Regions from separate parts of the Streptomyces sp. NPDC091289 genome, predicted to be linked through region 1. Evidence: riboswitches for the same ligand, from Rfam matches in the RefSeq annotation. Region 1 holds a riboswitch; each other region holds the start of a gene.
The links. Region 1 has a riboswitch for thiamine pyrophosphate ahead of thiC (phosphomethylpyrimidine synthase ThiC). Riboswitches for the same ligand answer to the same signal wherever they lie in the genome.
Positions count from the first base shown of each region.

Region 2: linked by a shared signal. The riboswitch ahead of thiO (glycine oxidase ThiO) and the one ahead of thiC (phosphomethylpyrimidine synthase ThiC) in region 1 are both predicted to bind thiamine pyrophosphate.
Region 3: linked by a shared signal. The riboswitch ahead of ACIQPT_RS16485 (thiamine ABC transporter substrate binding subunit) and the one ahead of thiC (phosphomethylpyrimidine synthase ThiC) in region 1 are both predicted to bind thiamine pyrophosphate.

Region 1 is NZ_JBIVUT010000009.1:208,573-215,675, forward strand. It holds gene ACIQPT_RS14320 (hypothetical protein) at 1-531, shown strand, start outside; gene ACIQPT_RS14325 (DUF805 domain-containing protein) at 646-1,002, opposite strand; gene ACIQPT_RS14330 (winged helix-turn-helix transcriptional regulator) at 1,266-1,712, opposite strand; gene ACIQPT_RS14335 (YybH family protein) at 1,704-2,198, shown strand; gene thiC (phosphomethylpyrimidine synthase ThiC) at 2,177-3,982, opposite strand; TPP riboswitch at 3,975-4,108, opposite strand; gene ACIQPT_RS14345 (YibE/F family protein) at 4,179-5,528, shown strand; gene ACIQPT_RS14350 (SsgA family sporulation/cell division regulator) at 5,556-5,993, opposite strand; gene ACIQPT_RS14355 (IclR family transcriptional regulator) at 6,095-6,871, opposite strand.
Region 2 is NZ_JBIVUT010000012.1:257,713-264,815, forward strand. It holds gene metF (methylenetetrahydrofolate reductase [NAD(P)H]) at 23-940, opposite strand; gene thiE (thiamine phosphate synthase) at 1,067-1,717, opposite strand; gene ACIQPT_RS18490 (Rv2175c family DNA-binding protein) at 1,806-2,171, opposite strand; gene ACIQPT_RS18495 (NAD(P)/FAD-dependent oxidoreductase) at 2,265-3,440, opposite strand; gene ACIQPT_RS18500 (hypothetical protein) at 3,559-3,900, opposite strand; TPP riboswitch at 3,952-4,064, shown strand; gene thiO (glycine oxidase ThiO) at 4,062-5,261, shown strand; gene thiS (sulfur carrier protein ThiS) at 5,258-5,539, shown strand; gene ACIQPT_RS18515 (thiazole synthase) at 5,542-6,336, shown strand; gene pknB (Stk1 family PASTA domain-containing Ser/Thr kinase) at 6,526-7,103, shown strand, end outside.
Region 3 is NZ_JBIVUT010000011.1:104,317-111,419, reverse strand. It holds gene ACIQPT_RS16520 (DUF2637 domain-containing protein) at 1-572, opposite strand, end outside; gene ACIQPT_RS16515 (hypothetical protein) at 569-994, opposite strand; gene ACIQPT_RS16510 (DUF6284 family protein) at 994-1,266, opposite strand; gene ACIQPT_RS16505 (protein kilB) at 1,361-1,807, opposite strand; gene ACIQPT_RS16500 (GntR family transcriptional regulator) at 2,359-3,075, opposite strand; gene ACIQPT_RS16495 (class I SAM-dependent methyltransferase) at 3,132-3,953, shown strand; gene rlmN (23S rRNA (adenine(2503)-C(2))-methyltransferase RlmN) at 4,125-5,231, shown strand; TPP riboswitch at 5,316-5,432, shown strand; gene ACIQPT_RS16485 (thiamine ABC transporter substrate binding subunit) at 5,514-6,611, shown strand; gene ACIQPT_RS16480 (ABC transporter permease) at 6,695-7,103, shown strand, end outside.

The DNA.
Region 1 (7,103 bases):
GGAGCCGGCATAGGAGCGGTCATCACGGTCCTGACCCCGCTGCTCGCCGGCACCGCGGCCGTCATCTTCCTGCTCGTCGGCTACCTGCTGAAGGCGGTCAGCCCCTCGGTGGCCTTCGGCAACTCGATGGTCGCGGCCGGGTGGTTCTTCGCCGCGGTCGCCGCCGCCGCGATCCTGGTCGCGGCCGTCGGGCTGCTCGTCACCGCGCTCCGCAACGGCACGACGTCCCTGGCCGCCGAGGACGAGGAGCAGGAGCTTCCGGAGGAGGTCGCGCGGGCCAGGGAGGCCTGGCGCCACGCCCTGCTGGAGCGCGGCATCCTCCCGTTCCTCCGGGACGCCCTGGCCGACCCGACCGCGGGACCCGCCGCGCGGACCCCGCACCGTTCGCCCAACCGCATCCCGAGGATGGGCTACAGCAGGCCGGACTTCTCCGGCCCGGACGAAGGCCCGGCGGCAGGCCCCCGGCCGACCTTCACCAGCCCCGATTTCACCAGCCCGGACTTCGGCGGCCCGGACCACCAGCCGGACTGACACCGGCACGGCCTCCGCTTCCGTTTTCAGCCACGGCCCCGGACACACCGCGGGCCGGGGCGGCAAGTGCCGCGCCCGGCCCGGGGGATGCTCCGGAATGACCGGAGCGGTGGATCAGATGCCCTGCGGAGCCAGCTTCGGGTTGACGCCGTACTGGTTCGTCTCCGGCTTGCCCTCCGAGGCGAGGAAGACGATCAGGATGATGAAGCCGACCAGCGGGACGAGCGCGATCAGCAGCCACCAGCCCGAGCGACCGGTGTCGTGCAGGCGGCGCACGCCGACCGCGAGCGCCGGAATGAGGATCGCGACGGCGTAGATGTAGGACAGGAAGTCCGTGCCGATCAGGCCACCGATGATCGAAAGCACCAGGCTGATGACGAAGCTGATGAGCGCGAACATCCAGTACTCCTTGCGGCGCGCACGTCCGCTGAAGCCTGCGTAGTTCTTGAGTACTGCCAGGTACCAGTCCATGGTGATTCCCTCCCCGGGCCCTTGTTCAAGGGCCGCCAATTTTCGGCCAAGCTAGCCGGAAAGTAAGCCACAGATAAGGAAAGGGTCAAGCGCAGGTGAGCTGGGGGCCAAACGTACATACAGCTGCCACACGACTGTGTCCATACTGTCGCTTAACAAGTCAGCAAACCATGTCAAACAACCGTTAATCGGCTGTAGTTACCCTGTAAGCCATGGAACGCCCCGAGGCTCCTGGCCGCCGCTCAGGCCTCGGTGCCGCGCGATCACGCCTGCGGACGGTCGGAGGCCGCGGCGGGCCCGGTGGCCAGGAGAGCCTCGCCCGTCGCGTACAGCTCGATCAGCAGCGGCCGGAGCGCCCGGCCGGCTCCGGTCAGGGTGTAGCGGGTACGGACGGGAAATCCGCGCCGGCGCTCCACCGACAGCAGGCCACGCTCGCGCAGTTCCCGGAGGCGCTGGCTGAGAACCTTCGCCGACAGATCCGGCAGCCGCTCCCTCAGCTCGGAGAACCCGAGCGGACCGCCCATGAGTTCACGCAGCACGAGGGTGGTCCAGCGGCCCGACACCGCGGCGAGGGCCACCTCGACCGGGCAGTCCGGCTCGGGACGGGACGTGCGGCCACGGGCGGTCGGCGCCAGTTCCCGGTCGCCGGCCGCGTGGGTATCCGTTGGGTGACTCTCGTGGACGGACGGTTCACTGACGGCATGACGCATTCCACCAGTGTGCAACTGACCACCGTCGCCACCGAACACCCGTACGTCCTGGAGCGGGCGTTCAACACCTTCGACCCCGAGAGCGTCGACCGGCTGTACGAGGCCGACGCGCTGTTCGTGCCCCGGCCCGGCCACCCCACGGCCGGCCCCGGCCGGCTGCCGGCCCACCGGGACTTCCTCGCGCTGCGCGTGCCGATCCGGGTGACTCCGCGCCACACCTACGTCTCCGGCGACCTGGCACTCCTGATCGTCGACTGGGTGGTGGAGGGCAGGGCGGCACACGGCGGCCAGGTCCGGATCGCGGGAACGGCGACGGACGTCGCCCGCCGGGGACCCGACGGATTCTGGCGCTACGTCATCGACAACCCGTTCGGCACGGCGGACGAGCCGGACCCGGCGGACACGCCCCCGGAGCAGCCCCGACAGGGATCCGGCCGCCGCGGACGGGCGGCGGCCGGGGCGGGTCAGTCGGCGATGGGCAGGTAGACCCGGTTGCCGGCGGCCGCGAACTCCTTCGACTTCTCGGCCATGCCCTCCTCGATCTCCTCCTGCGAGCCGCCGTGCTGACGCCGGATGTCCTGGGAGATCTTCATCGAGCAGAACTTCGGCCCGCACATCGAGCAGAAGTGCGCCGTCTTCGCCGGTTCGGCGGGCAGCGTCTCGTCGTGGAACTCCCGTGCCGTGTCCGGGTCGAGAGCCAGATTGAACTGGTCCTCCCACCGGAACTCGAACCGCGCGTCGGACAGCGCGTCGTCCCACTCCTGCGCGCCCGGGTGCCCCTTGGCCAGGTCGGCCGCGTGGGCGGCGATCTTGTAGGTGATCACGCCCGTCTTCACGTCGTCCCGGTTGGGCAGCCCCAGGTGCTCCTTGGGCGTGACGTAGCAGAGCATCGCCGTTCCCCACCAGGCGATCATCGCGGCGCCGATACCGGAGGTGATGTGGTCGTAGGCGGGTGCGACGTCCGTGGTCAGCGGGCCGAGCGTGTAGAACGGCGCCTCCTCGCAGATCTCCTGCTGGAGGTCGATGTTCTCCTTGATCTTGTGCATCGGGACATGCCCCGGGCCCTCGATCATGGTCTGGACGCCGAGCCGCTTGGCGATCGTGTTCAGCTCGCCCAGCGTGCGCAGCTCGGCGAACTGCGCCTCGTCGTTGGCGTCCGCGATCGAGCCGGGGCGCAGCCCGTCGCCGAGCGAGTAGGTGACGTCGTACGTCGCGAGGATCTCGCAGAGCTCCTCGAAGTGCTCGTAGAGGAACGACTCCTTGTGGTGCGCGAGACACCAGGCCGCCATGATCGAGCCGCCGCGCGAGACGATCCCGGTCTTGCGGCGGGCCGTCAGCGGGACGTACGGCAGGCGCACGCCGGCGTGCACCGTCATGTAGTCGACGCCCTGCTCGGCCTGCTCGATGACGGTGTCCTTGTAGATCTCCCAGGTCAGCTCCTCGGCCCGGCCGTCGACCTTCTCCAGGGCCTGGTAGAGCGGGACGGTGCCGATCGGCACGGGGGAGTTGCGCAGCACCCATTCACGGGTGGTGTGGATGTTGCGGCCGGTGGACAGGTCCATGACCGTGTCGGCGCCCCACTTCGTCGCCCAGGTCATCTTGTCCACCTCCTCCTCGATGGAGGAGGTGACGGCCGAGTTGCCGATGTTGGCGTTGACCTTCACCAGGAACCGCTTGCCGATGATCATCGGCTCGATCTCGGGGTGGTTGACGTTGGCGGGCAGCACGGCCCGGCCCGCCGCGATCTCCTCGCGGACGACCTCGGCCGCCACGTTCTCCCGGATCGCCACGTACTCCATCTCCGGGGTGATCTCCCCCCGCCGGGCGTACGCGAGCTGGGTGACGGGACGCCCGTCGCGGCTGCGGCGCGGCTGGCGCGGGCGGCCGGGGAACACGGCGTCGAGGTTGCGCAGTCCGCCGCGCGGCGAGGTGTGCTTGAGCCCGTCGTCCTCGGGGCGGACCGGGCGGCCCGCGTACTCGGCGGTGTCGCCGCGGGCGATGATCCAGTTCTCCCGCAGGGGCGCGAGGCCGCGGCGGACATCGGTGTCGATTCCGGGATCGGTGTACGGCCCCGACGTGTCGTACAGCGTCACGTCCTTGCCGTTGGTGAGGTGCACCTGTCGGACCGGCACCCGGAGGTCCGGGCGCGAGCCCTGGACGTACCCCTTGTGCCAGCCGATGGACTTCCCGGCCTCGTCGTTCGGCGTCCCGTCGGTGCCGGGCCCGTCGTTCTGTTTCGAGGCAGGCGTGCGTGCGTCCGCTGTGGTCATGAGACCTACTCCCTACGCCGGCATTACCCGGTAACAGGTTCGGCGGTCGGCGCAGCGTGTCCCGTACGGATGTACGGCGATCAGCGCCCTCTCAGCCCGGTGCTCCGAGCTCCCGCGTGTGCAAAGGTGCCTCCACGCTAGCGTCCTTTCCGGCGAGCTGACCAGAGGGCCCTCCTGTTCTTGCGATGATCGCCCCGTGACCTCCCCCCAAAACGACCCCGCACCCCAGCCGCCGGCCGCGGGCCACAGCCACGGCCACACGCACAGCCACGGGCCGGCCGCCCCGGTCTCCCGGCATCTGCGCAAGGTCATCGCCGCCGTGCTGATCCCGTTCGCGACGGCGGTCGTCGTCGGCCTGATCGCGTTCTGGCCGGGCGGCGTGCCCGACCATGAGCGCACCGGCGTCGGATTCGACCGGCAGACCCACGACGGCAAGGTCGTCCAGGTCGACAAGGTCGACTGCGCGGACGTCAACGCCGCGCAGGTGCCCCCGACCGGCGACACCTCCACGCCCTCGGGCCGGGAGGCGGTCAACGAGCAGGAGGGGGAGTGCGCGAAGGCCACCATCGAGGTGACCAGTGGCAACGACAAGGGCCGTAAGTTCGTCGAGGTGGTCCAGCCGGACGCGCCCCGGCAGCTGAAGGAGGGTCAGGGCGTGGTCGTGGCGTACGCCCCCGACGCGCCGCGCGATCTCCAGTACTCCGTGACCGACGTGGACCGGAAGATTCCGATGGCGCTGCTGGCCGCGATCTTCGCGCTGGCGGTGGTCGCGGTGGGCAGGCTCCGCGGGGTGATGGCGCTGGTGGCGCTGGTCGTGTCGTTCGCCGTGCTGACGCTGTTCATCCTGCCGGCGATCCTGCAGGGCTCGAACCCGCTGGTCGTGGCGGTGATCGGAGCCAGCGCGATCATGCTGGCGGCCCTCTATCTCTGCCACGGGGTGACGGCCCGTACGTCGGTCGCGGTCGTCGGCACACTGATCTCGCTGCTGCTGATCGGGCTGCTGGGCTCGCTGTTCATCGGCTGGGCGAGCCTCAGCGGCAACACCGACGACAACACCGGCCTCATCCACGGTCTCTACCCGGACATCGATATGAGCGGTCTGCTGCTGGCCGGCGTCATCATCGGTTCGCTCGGGGTGCTCGACGATGTGACGGTCACCCAGACCTCGGCCGTCTGGGAACTGCACCAGGCGGACCCGCAGATGGGTTGGAAGGGGCTGTACCGGGCAGGTATCCGGATCGGAAGGGACCATATCGCCTCGGTGGTCAACACCCTGGTGCTGGCGTACGCGGGCGCGGCGCTGCCGCTGCTGCTGCTCTTCTCCATCGCCCAGAGCAGTGTGGGGACGGTGGCCAACAGCGAGCTGGTCGCCGAGGAGATCGTCCGCACGCTGGTCGGGTCGATCGGCCTGGTCGCCTCGGTGCCGGTGACCACGGTGCTCGCCGCGCTGGTCGTCTCCGCGGACCGTCCGGGGCGCGGCGGCGCACAGGCGGCCACGGCCGCGCCCGCGCGGTCCGGCCGGGGCCGTCGTCGCAGGAAGGGATGACGGGCCGCCGGGGCCGGGTCCACCCGGTCAGCCGGCGTTCTGCTCCTCGGCGAGGATGCGGCCGAGCGCATCCTCCAGGTTCCCGTCGAAGTCACCCAGCGTGTGCTCCTGACCGAGCGGCACGAGCTTGTCCGTCCGGTCGAGAAACGCCACGAGCGGTGCCGTGCCCGCTCGGAACAGCGCACGGTCCTCGCCGACCTGGAGCCGGATGTGCACATCGCTGAGGCCCTCGGGTTCGGTCGGGCCGATGTGCACATCGCCGTCGCCGCTCGGGCTGTTGAGCCCGTCCAGCAGCAGTTCGCGGCCGAACGCCCAGGTCACAGGGGCATCGCCGGGCAGGTGGAACGTCATCCGGATGGCGTACGGATCGCCGACCTCGTACCGGAGCTCCACCGGAATACGGAACGAGAGCTCCTCGGAGACGAGGAAGCTCATCATGACCTCTGCTTGAACCGACTCGCGCATCGTTCAACCCCGCAGTAGATGAAACTGGCCAGGAATGATCCCCCATGGCCCTATTGACGCCATCGTGGTGCACGCGATAGCAGATCACAAGGAGTGATTTTTCAGATACTGATAGAGAACACGAACGAACGCAAGAGGCTGGCGACTTCGCCACGTAGCTGTTCGACTGCGGGCAGCAACCGTTCTTCCCGGTCCAGGGGTACGGAAATGGCCATCGCCGCAATGGTGGCACCGGCTGTGACGGGAATCGCGGCGCACACGGTCCCCAGTGCGTACTCCTGGCGTTCGATGACCGGTTCACCTCGTCGGAGGGTGCGCAGCCGTTCCAGAAGTGTGGCGCGATCTCGCACTGAGTAACGGGTGAGGGGGCGCACGGGGTGCCGGTCGAGGTGGTCCTCGCGGGCCCGCTCGTCGAGTTGGGCGAGCAGACACTGGCCGATGGCGTGCGCGTGGGCGGTCTCCCGGAACGAGGCCCACTCCTCCACCGCCGGGGTGTCGGGAGCGTCCGCGACGGCGATGAGCTCGATCTCGCCGTCGCAGTAGACGGCGCAGTACACCGGGGCTCCGATGACGTCCCGCCAGTGACCGAGGGAGTCGGCGACGGACGCGGGGCGCGGGCGGCTCCTGACGCCGGGGGCGGCGGTCAGGTTCTCGGCTGCCGCGCCGAAGAGGAAGACACCGTTCTCGCGGCGGAGATAGCCCTCGTGGGTGAGGGTCCGCAGCAAGTGGTAGGCGGTCGGCAGCGGTAGCCCCGCCTCACGGGCCAGCTGCTTGGCGGGAGCCCCGTCCCGATGGGTGCCCACAGCCTCCAGCAGCCTCAACGCCCGCTGAACCGAACCGATCAACGTCGGGACAGCGGTGCTCGATGCCGTGGTCAAAGGTCACCCCCAGGCATGGTGACGGGCCGTCGGCCCTCCCGTGGGGGCCGCCCCCACGAGCCTGCCGCGATCCCGAGGACCGGAGGGGACCGGAGATCCGGTGACCCGTGACCGGCGAGGACCGGTCCGGGCGCCGGCGATCGAAGGCCAACGACCGGACTGTCGTACCCAGGACCGATCAGGCGATCGATATGGTGACGGAAGGTCACATTCCGGATGGCGGCAGTGGTTT
Region 2 (7,103 bases), on a different contig from region 1:
CGTCGGCGGCGGGTACGACCGGTCACGACTGCTTGTGCAGTCCGAGTTTTTCGTAGATTTCGAGCGTAGCCGTCGAGTTGTTGAGCGTGATGAAGTGCAGTCCGGGCACACCCTCGGACAGCAGCTTCGCGCAGAACTCCGTTGCGAACTCGATGCCAATGGAGCGTACAGCGGCTGGATCGTCCTTGGCCGCGAGGATGCGCTCTTTCAACGACGCGGGCACGGTCGCGTTGCTGAGCTGGGAGAACTTTTCCAATTGCTTCACGCTGGTAAGGGGCATGACCTCGGGGATCACCGGCGTTTCGCAACCCGCAGCGACCACACGGTCACGCATCCGGAGATAGTCCTCCGGGCGGAAGAACATCTGCGTGATCGCATAATCCGCGCCGGCCCGGCACTTGTCCACGAAATGGCCGATGTCCGTCTCCCAGTCGGTCGACCGGGGGTGCATTTCGGGAAATGCCGCGACGCCGACGCAGAAGTCGCCCGATTCCTTGATGAGCCGGACGAGGTCGGCGGCGTACTTCACTCCCTGCGGGTGCTCCACCCACGCGCCCATCGGGTCGCCCGGCGGGTCGCCGCGGACCGCGAGGATGTTCCTGATGCCCGCGTCGGCGTACTGCCCGACCATGTTGCGCAGCTCGGCGACGGAGTGGTTCACCGCGGTGAGGTGGGCGACCGGGGTGAGGGTGGAGTCGGCGGCGATCTGCTGGGTGGCCCGGACCGTCCCGGCGCGGGTGGATCCGCCGGCGCCGTACGTCACGGAGACGAAACTCGGGCGGACCGCCTCGACGCGGCGCAGCGCGTTCCAGAGGTTGCGCTCACCTTTTTCCGTCTTGGGCGCCCAGAACTCGAAGGAGTACGACGTCTTGCCGGTCGCTAGCAGGTCACGCACGGTGCGCGCGTGATCCGTCCTGGTGGAGGGTGTGCCAAGGGCCATAAGGGGAGGTTAACCAGGGGGTGGACGCTCCCCCAACCAGAGCGGGAAAGTTTGTCTCGTTTTGCCGGACTGTTGTCCATCCCTCGGACAGAAGCCCGAGATGTCCGCCATCAGTACGCCTGAAGTTCAGAGCGTGTGCGCCCGGACACGGCGGGCCAGGTCGGCGGTGGCGGCGGCGGGATCGTCGGCCTCGGTGATCGCCCGGACGACGACGACACGGCGGGCCCCGGCGTCCAGCACCTGGTCCAGATTGCCCGCGTCGATCCCGCCGATCGCGAACCAGGGGCGCGCCTGGCCGAGGGAGGCGGCGTGACGCACGAGGCCGAGGCCGGGGGCGTGGCGGCCGGGCTTGGTGGGGGTGGGCCAGCAGGGGCCGGTGCAGAAATAGTCCACACCGTCCTGGGCGACGGCGGCGTCGACCTCGGCCTCGGCGTGCGTGGAGCGGCCGATCAGCCGGTCGGCACCGATGATCGCGCGGGCGGCGGGGACCGGCAGGTCGCCCTGCCCGAGGTGCAGGACGTCGGCGCCGATGGCGTGGGCGACATCCGCGCGGTCGTTCACCGCGAGGAGCTTGCCGTGCCGGCGGCAGGCGTCGGCGAAGACCGCGAGGTGCTCCAGCTCCTCGGCGGCCTCCATGCCCTTGTCCCGGAGCTGGACGATGTCGACGCCGGCGGCGAGCACGGCGTCCAGGAAGGCGGGGAGGTCACCCTGCCGCTTGCGGGCGTCCGTGCACAGATAGAGCCGGGCGTCGGACAGCTGCTCGCGAGGCGTGGGCACAGACGTGGACATAGGTGGAACTCCCCCGTGGTCGTGACGGTGCACGGGCCGCACCGGGCGGCCCGTGCTCCGCTTTCTGTCGTGTCGGTCAGACGGCGAGCGCCTGGGCGCGGCGCTTCACCTCCGTACCGCGATTCTCGCTCAGCGCCTGTGCGGGGGTGCCGGGCAGGGTCGGGTCGGGAGTGAAGAGCCACTCCAGCATCTCTTCGTCGGAATAGCCGTCGTCCCTCAGGAGGGTCAGGGTGCCGGAGAGGCCCTTGACCACCTTGTCGCCGTCGATGAAGGCGGCGGGCACCTGGAGCGTCCGGTTCTCACCACGGCGTACGGCGATGAGCTGGCCTTCCTTGACCAGCTGCCGTACGCGCGTCACCTGGACATCGAGCATTTCCGCGATGTCGGGAAGGTGGAGCCAGGCGGGGACGAGAGCATCGGTCTTTGCGTCAATCTCGGTCACAAGGACAAGCGTGCCATCCAGGACTGACAGCCGGTACCCGGGCCGACCGTACGGGGGTCGGCCCGGCGGGTCCCGGGCCTCTCACCGCGCGGCTCACAGGGCGGCGGACTTCAGCGGTACGGCGGGATCGGCCACCTTCTCCGGGTCGAGGACGGCCCCCGACTCGATGAGCCTGCGGCCCTGGGCGAGGTCGCGCGGGCGGCCCACGGCGAGCACGGCGACCAGGGCGCCGTCGCGCAGCCAGCACACCGACCAGGTCGGATCCGCCCCGTCGCCGCGCCACAGCAGGGTGTCGGCGTCCGCGTGGTGGCCGGCGTACTGCACGAAGCGGCCGAACTGCTCGGACCAGAAGTACGGGACGGGGTCGTGGACGGGGAGCGGTCCACCGTCCTCGGCGGCCATGATCGCGGCGGCCGCGGTGCGCGGGCCCTGGAGGGCGTTGTCCCAGTGGTGGACCAGCAGGCGGGTTCCGTAGCGGGCGGAGGGGAAGGAGGCGCAGTCCCCGACCGCGTACACATCGGGCAGCGAGGTGCGCAGCGCGCTGTCGGCGGTGACCGAGCCGTCCGGGCCGAGCTCGACCCCGGAGCCGGCCAGCCAGCCGGTGGCGGGGCGGGCGCCGATGCCGACGACCACGGCTCCGGCGGGCAGGGTGCGGCCGTCCGCGAGGACGACGGCCCCCTCCTCGACGCGGTCGACGCGGGCCCCGGTGAGGAGTTCGGCGCCGCTGTCGGCGTACCAGTCGGCCATCGGGGCGGCGACCTCGGCGGGCAGGGCGCCGGCGAGCGGGCGGGCGGCGGCCTCGACGACGGTGACCGCGCAGCCCGCGGCCCGGGCGGCGGTGGCGAACTCCGCGCCGATCCAGCCCGCCCCGACGACGACCACGTCGTGCTGCCGGTCCAGGACGGGCCGCAGCCGGGCGGCGTCGTCGAGGGTGCGCAGCAGATGGACGCCGGACACGCCTTCGGTGCCGGGCAGGGTCAGGGGCTCCGCGCCGGTCGCGAGGACCAGGGCGTCGTAGCGGACGGGTCCGTCGGCGGTGTCCAGCACATGGTCGGCGGCGCGCAGGGCGGTGACGTCCAGACCGAGGCGCAGGGTGATGTCCAGCGCCTCGAAGTCGACGTCGAAGGCGGAGTCCTCGGCCTTGCCCAGCAGCACGGCCTTGGACAGCGGCGGCCGGTCGTAGGGCTGGTGGGGTTCGGCGCCGATCAGGGTGACGGGCCCGGTGAAGCCCGCCTCGCGCAGGGCCACGGCGCTCTGCACGCCCGCCATGCCCGCTCCGACGACCACGACATGCCGGGCCGGACTCTTCTCCGTCTGCTCTTCGCTCACCTGTCCACCTTAATCACCTGACGGCACGTCAGGAATACGGCCGCCGGAACGACGGCCGTCAGGAGGGCACTTCCTCCACCACGCTCGTCCCGCTGCCCTCCTGGGACTCCCAGGCCCACCGCTCCTCCAGCCGCACCCGGCCGTCCGCGAGGTCGACGACCGTCGAGAGACAGTGCCCGGACGAGGTCGTTCCGTCCCGCTTGAGCTGTACGTAGCGGAAGTCCAGCGCGTCCCCGTCCCGGGTGCCGACGAGATGGCCGCGGACCACGTCGCCGCCCGCGTACTCGGCCCAGATCACGCCGTCCCGCTCGTGGTACGTGAAGCGGGTGCGGGTGCCGACCTGGCCGGGGGCCTGGTCGGCGACGGGCGAGAGGACGAGTCCGTCGAGCGAACGGGCCATGGCAGGCGCTCCCTTACTGACCGCGGGCGAGTGGGTCTAGGCTGGCCAACGTAGAACACTCGCGGGAGCCCGGACGCACCGGGCTGAGAGGGAGGCTGGACGGCCTCCGACCGTACGAACCTGCTCCGGGTCATGCCGGCGAAGGGAGGGGCTGGACACCCATGCGCGTCTCGGGGAGAAACTCCGGATCCGACGGATCCGACGTCCTGGTCATCGGGGGCGGAATCATCGGCCTGGTCACCGCGTGGCGGGCCGCCCAGCGAGGGCTGGGCGTCACCGTGGCGGACCCCGCACCGGGCGGCGGCGCCGCACAGGTCGCGGCGGGCATGCTGGCCGCCGTCACCGAACTGCACTACGGCGAGCAGATGCTGCTCGGCCTCAACCTCGCCTCCGCCGCCCGCTATCCGGCGTTCGTCGAGGAGCTGGAGGAGGCGAGCGGCCGGGACACCGGCTTCCGTACCTGCGGCACGCTCGCCGTCGCACTGGACTCCGACGACCGGGCGCATCTGCGCGAACTGCACGCCCTCCAGGAGCGTTCGGGCCTGGAGTCGACCTGGCTGAGCGGCCGTGAGTGCCGCCGCCTGGAGCCGATGCTGGCCCCCGGCGTCCGGGGCGGCCTCCGGGTCGACGGCGACCACCAGGTGGATCCGCGCCGCCTCGCCGCGGCGCTGCTGACCGCGTGCGAGCGGGCCGGGGTCGCGTTCCGCCGGACGACCGCCGAGCGGCTCACCGTCGCCGGGGGCCGGGCCACCGGGGCGCTGCTCGGCGACGGCACGGAGTGCGCGGCCGATCAGGTCGTGCTCGCCGCGGGCAGTCTCAGCGGCCGGCTCGCGGGGCTCCCGCCGGAGCTCGTACCGCCGGTCCGCCCGGTCAAGGGCCAGGTCCTGAGGCTCACCGTGCCCCCGGCGTACGCCCCCTTCCTCAGCCGCACCGTGCGCGCCGTGGTCCGGGGCGGCCACCTCTATCTCGTGCCGCGCGAGAACGGCGAGCTGGTCGTCGGCGCCACCAGCGAGGAGCTGGGCTGGGACACCACGGTCACCGCCGGCGGGGTGTACGAGCTGCTGCGCGACGCCCATGAGCTGGTGCCCGGCATCACCGAGCTGCCGCTCACCGAGACCCTGGCCGGTCTGCGTCCCGCGTCGCCCGACAACGCCCCGCTGCTCGGCCCGACCGCGCTGCCCGGTCTGCTGTTCGCCACCGGCCACCACCGCAACGGCGTCCTGCTGACCCCCGTGACCGGGGACGCGATGGCCGACGCCCTGACCACCGGCGAGCTGCCCGAGGCGGCCCGCCCCTTCGCCCCCGGCCGGTTCGGACCGGCCGTCCCCGCCGCCCCCGTACTCCAGGAGCAGCCCGTATGACCCAGCAGCCCACCGTGCCGGAGCCCGTCTCCGCGCCGGAGCCCGCCGCCGTGTCGGAAGCCGCCGCGACCGCCACCGTTTCCGTCTCGGTGAACGGGGAAGCCCGTGCCGTTCCCGCCGGGACCGCCCTGGACGCCCTCGTCGCCACCCTGACCCCGGCCCGCTCCGGGGTCGCCGCCGCCGTCAACGAGAGCGTCGTCCCGCGCGGCCGGTGGGCCACGACGAAGCTCGGCGAGGGCGACCGCGTCGAGGTCCTGACCGCCGTGCAGGGAGGCTGACCATGTCGGACGACGTCTTCACGCTGGGTCCGGCCACCTTCGGCTCCCGGCTGATCATGGGCACCGGCGGCGCCCCGAGCCTGGAGGTGCTGGAGCGTTCGCTGATCGCCTCCGGCACCGAGCTGACCACGGTCGCGATGCGCCGGCTCGACCCGACCGTGCGGGGTTCGGTGCTCTCGGTGCTGGAGCGGCTCTCCATCCAGGTCCTGCCGAACACCGCGGGCTGCTACACCGCAGGTGAGGCGGTGCTGACCGCCCGGCTGGCCCGGGAGGCGCTCGGCACCGACTGGGTGAAGCTGGAGGTGATGGCCGACGAACGGACCCTGCTGCCCGACCCGATCGAGCTGCTGGACGCGGCGGAGATCCTGGTGGACGACGGGTTCGTCGTGCTGCCCTACACCAACGACGACCCGGTCCTGGCCCAGAAGCTGGAGGACGTGGGGTGCGCGGCGATCATGCCGCTCGGCTCCCCCATCGGCTCCGGGCTCGGCATCCGCAACCCGCACAACTTCGAGCTGATCGTCGAGCGGGCCGGGGTCCCGGTGATCCTCGACGCGGGCGCCGGGACGGCCTCGGACGCGGCGCAGGCGATGGAGCTGGGGTGCGCCGCTGTGATGCTCGCCTCGGCGGTGACCCGGGCTCAGGAGCCGGAGCTGATGGCCGGGGCGATGCGTCATGCGGTGGAGGGCGGGCGGCTCGCGTACCGGGCGGGGCGGATTCCGCGCCGCCATTTCGCCCGGGCGTCGTCGCCGGTGGATGGGCGGGCGGTGCTGGATCCGGAGCGGCCTGCGTTCTGAGCCGCCGGTACGTGTTCGGGGGCGCTGCCCCCGGACCCCCGCTCCTCAATCGCCGGAGGGGCTTGAATTGCCCCCGGATGGGCCGGCCGCCCGGGGCTTGAATTGTCCCTGTCACGGATCGGCTGCAGAACGGCCCCGGGAGTGCCCCGGCCCGTCCGGGGTGTCGGTGGCGGCTCGTAGACTCTCGGGGTGGACACGACCCTCCAGGACCCTCTCGTCGGGCAGCTGCTCGACGGCCGGTATCGCATAGAGGCGCGCATCGCCGTCGGCGGGATGGCCACGGTCTACCGGGCCGTGGACACCCGCCTGGACCGGGTGCTCGCCCTCAAGGTGATGCACCCGGCGCTCGCCACCGACGTCTCGTTCGTCGAGCGCTTCATCCGTGAGGCCAAGTCGGTGGCCCGCCTCGCGCACCCCAATGTCGTCGCGGTCTTCGACCAGGGCGCCCAGGGCGCGTACGTCTATCTCGCGATGGAGTACGTGGCGGGCTGCACCCTGCGCGATGTGCTGCGCGAGCGGGGGGCCCTGCAGCCCCGGGCGGCCCTCGACATCCTGGAGCCGGTCCTCGCCGCGCTCGGCGCCGCGCACCGGGCCGGGTTCGTGCACCGCGACATGAAGCCGGAGAACGTCCTGATAGGGGACGACGGCCGGGTGAAGGTCGCCGACTTCGGCCTGGTCAGGGCGGTCGGCACGGCCACCGACACCACCGGCTCGCTGCTGGGCACGGTGTCGTATCTGGCCCCCGAGCAGATCGAGCACGGCACCGC
Region 3 (7,103 bases), on a different contig from region 1:
ACCAGCGACACCGCCGGAGCCGCCGGGAACGCCGCCGGGGCCGGGGTGATCGGCGCGGGGGCCGATACTCCCAGGTCAGCCGTAGACCGATTTACATATGTCTCAGCCGATTCATCATGATTTGGTGTGGTGGCCGCGTGCTCGGTCGGTCGGTGGTGCAGGACCTTGGCGACGAGGTCGGAGCCGAAGTAGATCGACCCGACCGGCAGCGATGTGGCGAGCAGGACCAGGGCCCAGTTGGCGGGGTCCCAGTCGGCCAGTCGACCCCAGTCGACCACCTCGTCGTGAAGCTGCGGGACGAGTCCGTGGACGTAGTTGAGGACGAGTGAGGCCAGGGTGTAGGCGGCCAGCACCCGCAGGGCGAACCGGCGGGCGTCGCCGGTCAGGACGAGGGTCGCGACGAGGGCGAGGGCCATCAGCCCGTCGACGACAAAGGGGTAGAGGGTCGCGGCGGTGGGGTCGGCTCCGGTGGCGGTGGCGACGTCGCGCAGGGCGTTCCAGGAGACCCGGAACGCCATGGCGACCACACCGACGAGAGCGGCGATCAGCAGGCCCTTGCCGAAGCGGTTCATGACTGGTCTCCCCGCCACGGGAAGGGGCGGGTGTGGTGGGCCGTGCGGAAGACTCGTACGCCCGCCCCGGCGGGGGCATCGGGCTTGGCGACCGGGCGAGCGCCGCTGATCGAGGCCAGCATGCGGGCCGCGTGGTGCTCGCACCCGTCGGCACCCGCGTTCTCCGCGTCGATGACGGTCACGACGACCGGGCCCCCGCACGGCGTCGCGTCCTCCGGGTGCGCGGCCGGGCACTGCACCGGAGTGCCGACGGGCGGGCCGCCGACCATCTCGACCAGCTGTTCCACGGTCACCTCAAGGCGGCCGATCATCCGGGCCATAGCGGACACATCCAGCAGACTCACGGACTGCGCGTCCGCCAGGGCCTGCCGGGCGGCGAGGATGCGGCTGCGGTCGTACGCGGTGAGATCGAAGCGACTCATCAGGCCGCACCCCCCGACAGGCTCACGACGGCGGCCGACCGGTTGGCCAGCTCCCGGCGAGCCGCCAGCACCCGCCGGCGGGCCCGGCGGATACGCCGCTCGTCCAGCTCCGTCGGCGTGCGGTCGATGGTCATGATCTGCGCGTCCAGCAGGACGACGTCCGCCAGGACGGCGGGCATCTCCGTCTCGATCGCGTCCAGCTCGGCGTCCGACGGCTCACCCTCGAATGGAACGGCGGTAACGGCCGCCTGAAGTGCTGCGATGGTCTTCATGAGTCGTTCTCTCCCTGTGAAGGTGGTGCGGCTCGACAGCGGCCCCGGTGTTCCTGCACCGGGGCCGCGCTGTGTCGTGAATGGCGTTGGGGTGTCAGGCGGTGGCGGCGGCGCGGACGAGTTCGTCGGCGGCCTCGATCGCGGCCTCGCGGTAGAAGTCGAGGAGTTCGCGATTCTCGGTGTTCCGCAGGGCGTACGTCGCGCCGGCCGCGCCCTGAGCGACCCCGGCGAGGTCGGGGGCCAGGATCGCCAGCGTGGTGAGCGGGGCGGTCAGAGCGGAGCGGGTGTTGTGACTGGCCGCGCGGGCGGCCTGGTAGTCGGCGTCCGAAGCGCCGGACAGCCGCAGGTCCTCGCGGACCCACATCGACCGGCGGTGATCGGCCAGCGCCACCGTGAGCGCGGTGACGGCGGCGATCCGGTCCCGCCGCTCCTCATACCCACGAACCTCGGCACGGTCCCGGCGGGCGGTGCGCTGCTGGAGCATGTAGGTGGTGACCGAACCCAGCAGGGTTCCCAGTACCGCGATGACACTGATCCACATGGTGAGCCCCTCTCGTTGAATGAATCCGGGTGTCCGGCTCCCCTCAGCCCCGCCCGTACAGCACCGCGTGAAGCGGTCTGGACGGGCGGGGGAGGCAACCGGCCGCAGCGTGAGCTGCGGAGGGTGGGGTGGTGCGATGTCTCCTTCGCGAGTGCAGCGCCCGTACCAGGTAGCGCTGCGTGCCCCGCGTTGTAGGCGTATGGAGACGTGACCTTGCGGTCTAAGCCATCCGGTTAATGACAAGGCGCCGGTGCACCTCGGCCCGATTTGTCCCGGGCCCCTTGGCGTCTCGCCCGAAGACGTGACGCCCGGTCGTGCAGGTCGAAGCAGCCCAAAGAAGGCCCCTTCTGCGTGGGCTACCGCCCCCTTCCGGAAGTTCCGGATCGGGCGGTGGCCACAACAAGAGACTGGACCGGTGGACCGGTCCAGTCAAGCGGCAAGTCTGCGTGCCACTTCCCCGCCGTGAGGGAAAGTGCAGGTGGAGAGGTGTTTTCGGGCGACAAAAAAAGCTGAACCGGTGGACCGGTCCAGCTGTCTCTGCTGCTCCGTGCCTACATGGCGTAGGTGTCCACCTGCTCGAAGAGCGACGACGGCGTGACGCCCTCCTCGCAGACCAGCGGCTTCCCTTGCTCGTCGTACGCCGTGTGCAGCAGCACTGCTACGGGTGCGCCCTGCGGCACCCCCAAGCGTTCCGCCTCCGTCTCCGATGCGCCGCGCACCGTGGTGACGTCCACGCCTTCGGACGGGGCCCGCCCGGTCTGGCGCCGGATGTAGCGCGTCGTGCCTTCGGCGATCGGGTGAGTGTCGGCAAGGCGAGGTGACACCTCCGCGACCTCCGGGGGGAACCACGCCTCAACGCAACTGTTCGGCGTGCCGTCCGGGAGCTGGAGGACCCGAACACGCCGAAGCGCCGTCGTCCCGGAGGTGAGTCCTAGAGCGGCGGCGACGCGGGCGGGGGGTTCCGCCCAATCAGGCTCACCGACGCGCAGGAACGGCATCCCGCCCAGGATGCGCGCCGACCCCGCACGGCGAGCCCCGGCGGGGCGTGCGACGGGCGTCTCCGTGACGACGAACCCGGTTCCCTGCTTGGCTACGACCACGCCATCGTTTCGCAGCACATCGACGGCCTTGATGGCGGTGGCTCGTGACACATCCCACTGCTCGGCCAACTCGCGGCCGGATGGAATTGTGGCCCCGGGAGCGATCTCACCAGCGGCGATGCGGGCGCGCAGGAACTCTGCGATCTCTTCGTACTTCAGGACTGCCATGGCTTCCCCTATTTCCTGCGCTGGACTGGTCCACCGGTACACACGATACTGCGACCATGTCGAATCTCGAATTGGCACCCTCCGTGATGCGGTTCTATGGCGAGACGGTCAACGAGGACAGCCGCCTGCGCAGCTCGGCAGACGGTCGGATGGAACTGGTCAGAACTCAGGAACTCCTCCGACGCTTTCTGCCCCCCGCGCCGGCGCGTGTGCTCGACGTGGGCGGGGGGACCGGGATTCACGCTGAATGGCTGGTGAAGGACGGCTACGACGTCGCCCTGGTGGACCCGGTGCCGCGTCACGTTGAGGCCGCGTCGGCGGTGTGCGCGGCGGTTGTCGGTGACGCGCGCGATCTGCCCGAGCCGGACGACACCTTTGATGTCGTTCAGCTCCTCGGGCCGCTCTACCATCTGCCCGACCCGGCGGACCGGCAACGGGCGCTCGCGGAAGCCGCCCGCGTGGCTAGGCCCGGCGGGCTGGTCGTCGCAGCCGCGATCAATCGCTATGCGTCGCTCTTCGAGCACGTCACGTACGCCCACCTGCACACCGAACGGATTCACAACTCCGTCTCCAAGATTCTGGAGACGGCGGTCTACGACGGAGCGCGCGGGTTCACCCTGTCGTACTTCCACCGGGCCGAAGAGCTGGTGGCGGAGCTGGTCGCCTCCGGACTGGAGGATGTGCAGGTCTTCGGCATCGAGGGCCCCGCCTGGTCGCTGGTGAAGGCGGCGGAGCAGCAGCCGGGCGAAGGTCCCACGGATGAGCTGATCGCCTCAGCCATGGACGCGGCACGCATGGCAGAGCCGTACCCGGAACTCCTCGCCGCCAGCTCGCACCTCCTGGCCGTCGGCACGGTTCCCGGTGGCAGTGCCGACTGACTGCCCTGACCTGCGGACGGGGTCACGGGGCCGGGCCGTCTGTGGGCCGTCGGAGGGCCGCCGACGACGACCCACAACCACCATCAACGACCGGCACCGTCCGGCCCGGGTCGTCGCTGAACTGGGTGACGACCCGGGGCACCTCGGCGTGTCTGCCACACTGGATGAACCATGCCTAAGCCCGGAGAACTCACTTTCGTCGCGCCCCGCGGAGCCAAGAAGCCGCCGCGGCACCTCGCCGACCTCACGCCCGCCGAGCGCAAGGAAGCGGTTGCCGCGACCGGTGAGAAGCCGTTCCGCGCCCAGCAGCTCTCGCAGCACTACTTCGCGCGGTACGCGCACGACCCGGCCGAGTGGACCAACATCCCGGCGTCGTCGCGGGAGAAGCTCGCCGAGGCGCTGTTCCCCGATCTGATGTCCGTGATCCGGCACATCAGCTGCGACGACGACACCACGCGCAAGACCCTGTGGAAGCTGCACGACGGGACGCTCGTCGAGTCCGTCCTGATGCGCTACCCGGACCGCGTCACGATGTGCATCTCCTCGCAGGCCGGCTGCGGCATGAACTGCCCCTTCTGCGCCACCGGACAGGCCGGCCTCGACCGCAACCTGTCGACCGCGGAGATCGTGCACCAGATCGTCGACGGCATGCGCGCCCTGCGCGACGGCGAGGTGCCCGGCGGTCCCGCGCGGCTGTCCAACATCGTCTTCATGGGCATGGGCGAGCCGCTCGCCAACTACAACCGCGTCGTCGGCGCGATCCGCCGGCTCACCGACCCGGAGCCGGACGGCCTCGGCCTCTCGCAGCGCGGGATCACCGTCTCCACCGTGGGTCTCGTCCCGGCGATGCTGCGCTTCTCCGACGAGGGCTTCAAGTGCCGTCTCGCCGTCTCGCTGCACGCCCCGGACGACGAGCTGCGCGACACCCTGGTCCCCGTCAACACCCGGTGGAACGTCCGCGAGGTGCTGGACGCCGCCTGGGAGTACGCGGAGAAGTCCGGCCGCCGGATCTCCATCGAGTACGCCCTGATCCGGGACATCAACGACCAGGCCTGGCGCGGCGACCTCCTCGGCCGGCTGCTCAAGGGCAAGCGGGTGCACGTCAACCTGATCCCGCTGAACCCCACGCCCGGCTCCAAGTGGACCGCCTCGCGGCCCGAGGACGAGAAGGCGTTCGTCGAGGCCATCGCGGCCCACGGCGTGCCCGTCACCGTCCGGGACACCCGTGGCCAGGAGATCGACGGGGCCTGCGGTCAGCTGGCGGCCTCCGAGCGCTAGCCTTTCCCGGGCCGGTCCGAGCGCTGGCCGCTCCCGGGCGGGCGGCCGAAAACCGTCGGTGTAGCCTGGGCCGAAATCAACTTCATATTCCGACAGGGGAGCGCCACAGCGCTGAGAGTGCGGCACCAAGGACAGGTTGGCCGCAGACCCTCTGAACCTCGCCCGGGTCATTCCGGGTAGGAAGTTCGGACCTTACTCAAGCTGTTGCGCCCTGCCCGCTTCCGGCCCGCCGGACAGCGGGCGGGGCCGCGTCTCTTCCTGGTCACCTCCAGGAGGAATCACATGAACACCACCACGAAGTACGCGGCGACCGCGCTCGCCGCCGCTCTCGGCGTCACCGTGCTCGCGGGCTGCGGCAGCGACGACGGCCCGTCGGGCTCCGGGGCGTCCAAGGGCAGCGGTTCCAAGACCGTCACCCTGGTCAGCCACGACTCCTTCAACGTCTCGGACAAGGTGCTGAAGGCGTTCACGAAGGAGAGCGGCTACACCGTCGAGGTCCTCAAGAGCGGCGACGCCGGGGCCGCGCTCAACCAGGAGATCCTGACCAAGGGCTCCCCGCGCGGCGACGTCTTCTTCGGCGTCGACAACACCCTGCTCTCCCGCGCCCTCGACAACGGTCTGTTCACCGCGTACGAGGCCAAGGGCCTGGACACGGTCGCGGCGGACACGCAGACGGACGAGAAGCACCGGGTCACCCCCGTCGACACCGGCGACATCTGCGTCAACTACGACAAGAAGTACTTCGCCGACAAGAAGCTCGCGCCGCCGAAGACCTTCGAGGACCTGCTCAAGCCCGCGTACAAGAACCTCCTCGTCACGGAGAACGCGGCCAGCTCCTCGCCCGGTCTCGGCTTCCTCCTCGGCACCATCGCCACCCAGGGCGAGGACGGCTACGAGACGTACTGGAAGAAGCTCAAGGCCAACGGCGTCAAGGTCGTCGACGGCTGGGAGCAGGCGTACAACGAGGAGTTCTCCGGCTCCGCGGGCGGCAAGAAGGCCAACGCGGACCGGCCGCTCGTCGTCTCCTACGCCTCCAGTCCGCCCGTCGAGGTGCTCTACGCCGACCCCCAGCCGAAGGAGGCCCCCACCGGGGTCGCCACCGGCACCTGCTTCCGGCAGACCGAGTACGCCGGACTGCTGACCGGCGCGAAGAACGAGGCGGGCGGCAAGGCTCTGCTGGACTTCCTGATCAGCAAGACGTTCCAGGAGGACATGCCGCTGAACATGTTCGTGAACCCGGTCGTGAAGGACGCGAAGCTGCCGGAGCTGTTCACGAAGCACGGCGAGAAGGTCGACACGCCTCCCACCGTCACGCCCGAGAAGATCGCCGCCAACCGTGAGCAGTGGATCAAGTCGTGGCAGTCGCTGGTCCTGAAGTAGAGCCCGGGGCGAAGACCGCCGAGGCCGTCCGGCCCGCCGGTGGCGGGTCCGGGCGGCGCGGAACCGCGGTGCGGCTCGGCCTGATGGCCGTGCCCGTCGCGTTCTTCGCGGTGTTCTTCGCCTACCCCGTGACCGCGATCGTCGGCCGCGGCCTCAACGCGGGCGGCGACTGGCAGTTCGGGCGGATCGGCGAGGTGCTGTCCCGCCCGGACATCCTCGACGTCCTGTGGTTCACCACCTGGCAGGCCCTCGCCTCGACCGCGCTCACCCTGCTGATCGCGCTGCCCGGGGCGTATGTCTTCGCGCGGTTCGACTTCCCCGGCAAACAGGTGCTGCGGGCGGTCGTCACCGTGCCGTTCGTGCTGCCGACCGTCGTCGTCGGCACCGCGTTCCTGGCGCTGCTCGGACGCGGCGGGCTCCTCGACGAACTGTGGGGCGTCCGCCTCGACACCACCGTGTGGGCGATCCTCCTGGCCCACGTCTTCTTCAACT